DNA from 2 places in the Amycolatopsis sp. NPDC003676 genome. Region 2 is predicted to be linked to the other one. Evidence: riboswitches for the same ligand, from Rfam matches in the RefSeq annotation. Region 2 holds a riboswitch; the other holds the start of a gene.
The links. Region 2 has a riboswitch for S-adenosylmethionine ahead of ACWDNU_RS31735 (methionine ABC transporter ATP-binding protein). Riboswitches for the same ligand answer to the same signal wherever they lie in the genome.
Positions count from the first base shown of each region.

Region 1: linked by a shared signal. The riboswitch ahead of thrC (threonine synthase) and the one ahead of ACWDNU_RS31735 (methionine ABC transporter ATP-binding protein) in region 2 are both predicted to bind S-adenosylmethionine.

Region 1 covers NZ_JBSFNS010000102.1:27,414-29,608, reverse strand. The annotation lists partial or broken gene ACWDNU_RS36430 (thioesterase II family protein) at 1-87, opposite strand, end outside; partial or broken gene thrC (threonine synthase) at 150-1,280, opposite strand; SAM riboswitch class I at 1,294-1,427, opposite strand; gene holA (DNA polymerase III subunit delta) at 1,559-2,195, shown strand, end outside.
Region 2 covers NZ_JBSFNS010000075.1:308-2,502, reverse strand. The annotation lists gene rsmA (16S rRNA (adenine(1518)-N(6)/adenine(1519)-N(6))-dimethyltransferase RsmA) at 1-403, shown strand, start outside; SAM riboswitch class I at 983-1,073, shown strand; gene ACWDNU_RS31735 (methionine ABC transporter ATP-binding protein) at 1,290-2,195, shown strand, end outside.

The DNA.
Region 1 (2,195 bases), on a different contig from region 2:
GGCGGCGGCGTCACGCACGCGATCCTGGCGGCCGGGGTACTGGATCACCACGGTGTCGAAGTCCTGGGCCATACGCTTGGCGAACACCCGGTAGGCGGAGGCACCGGCGCCCGCGTGCGGGAAGACGATCAGCGGCGGTAGGGAGTCGCGAGCTTGCCGGTTTCTACGAGCTTCTTCGCGGTCGCCACGGTGACGCCGCCCGCAGTCTCGGTGAAGATGCCTTCGGTGCGCGCGAGCAGCCGGATGCCTTCGACGACCTCTTCGTCGGTGACGTCCTCGATCGCGCCGCCGGTGCGGTTGACCACGTCGAGCACGTACGGGCCGTCGGCCGGGTTGCCGATCGCCAGCGAGCGGGCGATGGTGTCCGGCTTCACCGGCTGGACCACGTCGTGGCCGTTGCGGTACGCGGTGGAGACCGGCGAGCAGCCGGTGGCCTGTGCGCCGAACACCTTGTACGGGCTGGCGTCCACGAGACCGAGCTGGCCCAGCTCGCGGAAACCCTTGTCCACCTTGGTGAGCTGGGAACCGGAGGCGATCGGCACGACGATCTGCTCGGGGATGCGCCAGCCGAGCTGCTCGGCGACCTCGTAGGCGAGCGTCTTCGAGCCCTCGGAGTAGTACGGGCGGACGTTGACGTTCACGAACGCCCACTTCGGGTGCTCGCCGGCCAGTTCGGTGGCGAGCCGGTTCACGTCGTCGTAGTTGCCGTCGACGGCGATCAGGTCGCCGTCGTAGACCGCGGTGGTGAGGATCTTCGCGCGCTCGAGGCTCTTCGGGATCAGCACGACCGACCGCCAGCCGGCGCGGGCCGCCGCGGCGGCGGTCGCGTTGGCCAGGTTGCCGGTCGAGGGACACGCGAGGACCTCGAAACCGAACTCGCGGGCCGCGGCGAGCGCGACGGCGACCACGCGGTCCTTGAACGAGTGCGTCGGGTTGCCGGTGTCGTCCTTGACCCACAGGCTCTTGAGGCCGAGCTCCTTCGCGAGCCGGTCGGCGCGCACGAGCCGGGTACAGCCGGGTTCGGTGTTCGGAGTCTCCTCGACGGTCGAGGGGACGGGAAGGAGTTTCTTGTAACGCCAGATGTTGCGCGGGCCCGCCTCGATGTCCTCGCGGCGGACGCGGCCGAAGTCGTAGGCGACCTCGAGCGGCGAGAAGTCTTCGGCGGAGACGAATTCCGGAGCGAGCGGCTGCCGGTGCCCTTCTTCCTTCGACACCAGTTCGACGGCCGGACCGAGGTCGATCGTCTTGTTGGCGGAGGTGGCGCTGAGGGCTGCAGTCATCGCGAGGTTCCTTTCCTCATCTGCCCCGCCGAAGCGGGCCGGAATTGGCACCGTGGTCGTCAGCTATCCCGCGATCGCGGGATGACAGGCTGTACGCCGGTTGCCGGGGCTTCGTCGGGCCGTTCCCTCTGCCCCTCTGGATGAGCGGTATTCGGTTGTCGGAGCGCCGGTGGGCGCGTCCTCGGCTACACCGTACGACATCCCGATCAGCTCGTGCCACGGAGGCGGCCCACATCACCGGAGCGGACGGCCCGGCGACCGGGTGAGAGGATGGCGAGGTGACCACCGCACCCGCGCCGCTGCACCTCGTCACGGGCGAGGAAGAACTGCTCATCGAACGGGCTGTGCGAGCGTCCCTCGACGCGGCCAAGGCCGCGGACCCGACGGCGGACCTCACGCGGACACGGGTGTCCGATCTCACACCGCCCGTACTGGCTGAGCTGGTCAGCCCGTCATTGTTCGCCGAGGGCCGCGTGATCGTGCTGGAGTCGGCGCAGGACATCTCGCAGGAGCTGTCCGACGCGGTCCTGGCGTACGTGAAGGCGCCCGCCGACGGCATCGTCCTCGTGGTCGTGCACAGCGGCGGCGGGCGGAGCAAGGCCGCGAAGGCGCTGCCTGGCGCGTTGAAAAAAGCGGGCGCGGAGATCACCGAATGCCCGAAGCTCACCAAGCCGGCCGAGCGCGAGGCGTTCGTCCGCAACGAGGTGCGCCGCGCGGGCGGCAAGATCGACGGCGCGGGCCTGATGGCTCTGCTCGACTCGGTCGGCTCGGACCTGCGCGAACTGTCCTCGGCAGCGACGCAGCTGGTCGCCGACACCGGGGGAGTCATCGACGAGCAGGCGGTCCGCCGCTACCACACCGGACGCGCCGACGTGACCGGCTTCGCGGTCGCGGAGAAGGCCGTCGCGGGCGACC
Region 2 (2,195 bases):
CGGGCTCGTGATGGTCCAGACCGAGGTCGCCGATCGGATGGCGGCCGGGCCGGGCAGCCGGACTTACGGCGTGCCGAGCGTGAAGCTCGCTTGGTACGGACCGGCGCGAAAGGTCGCCGCGGTGCCGCGCGCGGTGTTCTGGCCGGTGCCGAACGTCGACTCCGCGCTGGTCTCGTTCACCCGGACTGACCCGGTGTCCGGGGTGGATCGCGCGCGGTTGTTCGCGGTGGTCGACGCGGCGTTTTCGCAGCGGCGCAAGACTTTGCGGGCCGCGCTGGCGGGGTGGGCTGGTTCCGCCGAGCGGGCTGGCGAGTTGCTAGCCGAAGCGGGGATCGACCCGAAGACGCGCGGGGAGCAGCTGGACGTGCACGCGTTCGCGCGGATCGCGGCAGCCGGAAACTGACCCCCCTCCCACGGCGCTCGCTTGTGACGTCCAACCGCGGCGGCGCGGCGGGTATTCCGGGTGCGGGGCGTTGATTTCGGTGCGTTGCCTGATGATCTTGCGTCGTCGCTGATCGTGGGGCATTCCGGGCCTCGCAGCTACTCTCGGTCATCGCGCGAGTGCGGCCGAAATGGCCCGCTACCTGTGACGGGCGGCTCGTCAAGGCCGTGGCATTCGGGGGAGTCTGATTGCTCCCCGGCCCGGATTGTTCAGTGCCGCCGGTTCGAGGTGCTTCGCTTCGGTGACCTATCTCGACCCGATCGCGGACCCGGCGCCCCGGGCGTCGAGGCCCGGGAGTGCGCATCACTTGACAACGGGAAAACTCTTGTTCCACAAAGATTCTTGATCGTCCACAGTGGAACGAACTCGTTCGTGGCCGGGGGCCGTCGCGAGGGTTCCACAGGTCGAGGCAATGTTCGGGAACCGAGGTTCCGGGTTTCCGGGTCCTGGACGGGCTGTTCCGGTATGCGGGCACCACCAGACGTGTGATCTGCACCAACGCGCTTGCGTTCAGCCAATGGGATCGGCTTTACTCGAAAGCGTCCATCCCGAGCGACTGAGAGACCTGGCTCGCCGAAGTCGCAGCAACCACCCTCCGCAGGGCAGGTGCTACCGCCAGGACCGATGGAGGCTGTTTTCGATGAAGAGGGTCACCCGCCCGCTCCTGCTGACCCGCCGGCGCGTAGTCGACGAAGGTCGCCGCACGGTATCCGCGTGTCAACGCTCCATGGTCATCGCCTGATCGTTTTTTCCGCAGTTTCTTGCGCCGTCCACTGTGGACGGTAATTCGATGACGCCTTGGCGCGCCCGGATCCGGCGCCGCGCCTCGTTTGCCTGGAGCCCTTTCGTGATCACTGTCGAAAACGTGTCCAAGTCCTTTCCCTTCCACGGAAATCGTGTCGCCGCACTGCGCGACGTGAGCGTTGACGTGCAAGCCGGCTCGCTGTTCGGAATCGTGGGTCCGTCCGGCTCCGGCAAGTCCACCCTCGCCCGCTGCATCGCGCTGCAGGAGCGCCCCGACCGCGGCGTCGTGCGGCTCGACGGCCTCAACACCGCGACCCTCGACGGCAAGCGGCTGCGGGAGATCCGCCGCCAGCTCGGGGTCGTCGGGACCAAGCCGGAGCTGCTCGCCGAGCGCACCATCGCGGGCAACATCGCCAGCCCGCTGGAGCAACTCGGCGTCGACGGCCCACAGCGGCGCAGCCGGGTCGGCTCGCTGCTCGACCTGGTCGGCCTCACCCCGCGCGCCGCGCAGAAGCCGGACGAACTCACCGACGGCCAGCTCCGCCGGGTCGCGGTCGCCAAGGCGCTCGCCGCCGGACCGGCCGTGCTGCTCGCCGACGACCCGACCGCCGGAGTTTCAGCGGAAGACGCCGGCGCGGTGCTCGCCGTGCTCGACCGGGCGCGCGCCGAGCTTGGCGTGACGGTCGTCGTCACCACGCCGGACGCCGACGTCGTCCGCCGAGTCTGCGACGACGTCGCGGTGCTCGACAACGGCGCGATCGTCGAGCGCGGCACGGTGCTCGACCTCATCTCGACGCCGGACAGCTGGACCGCGCAGGCAGTGCTGCCGTCGATCGAGACCTCGCGCGCCCAGTCCGCGAAGTACGACCGCGCGGTCGACGTCGTGCTGATCGGGTTCGCGTCGGTGGGTGCGTTGCTGCCTGAGGCGGCTAGTCGCTTCGACGTCGAACTTGCCACTATTGGTGGTGGGCTCACCCGTATTGGGGATACGCCGATTGCTCGGTTCCGG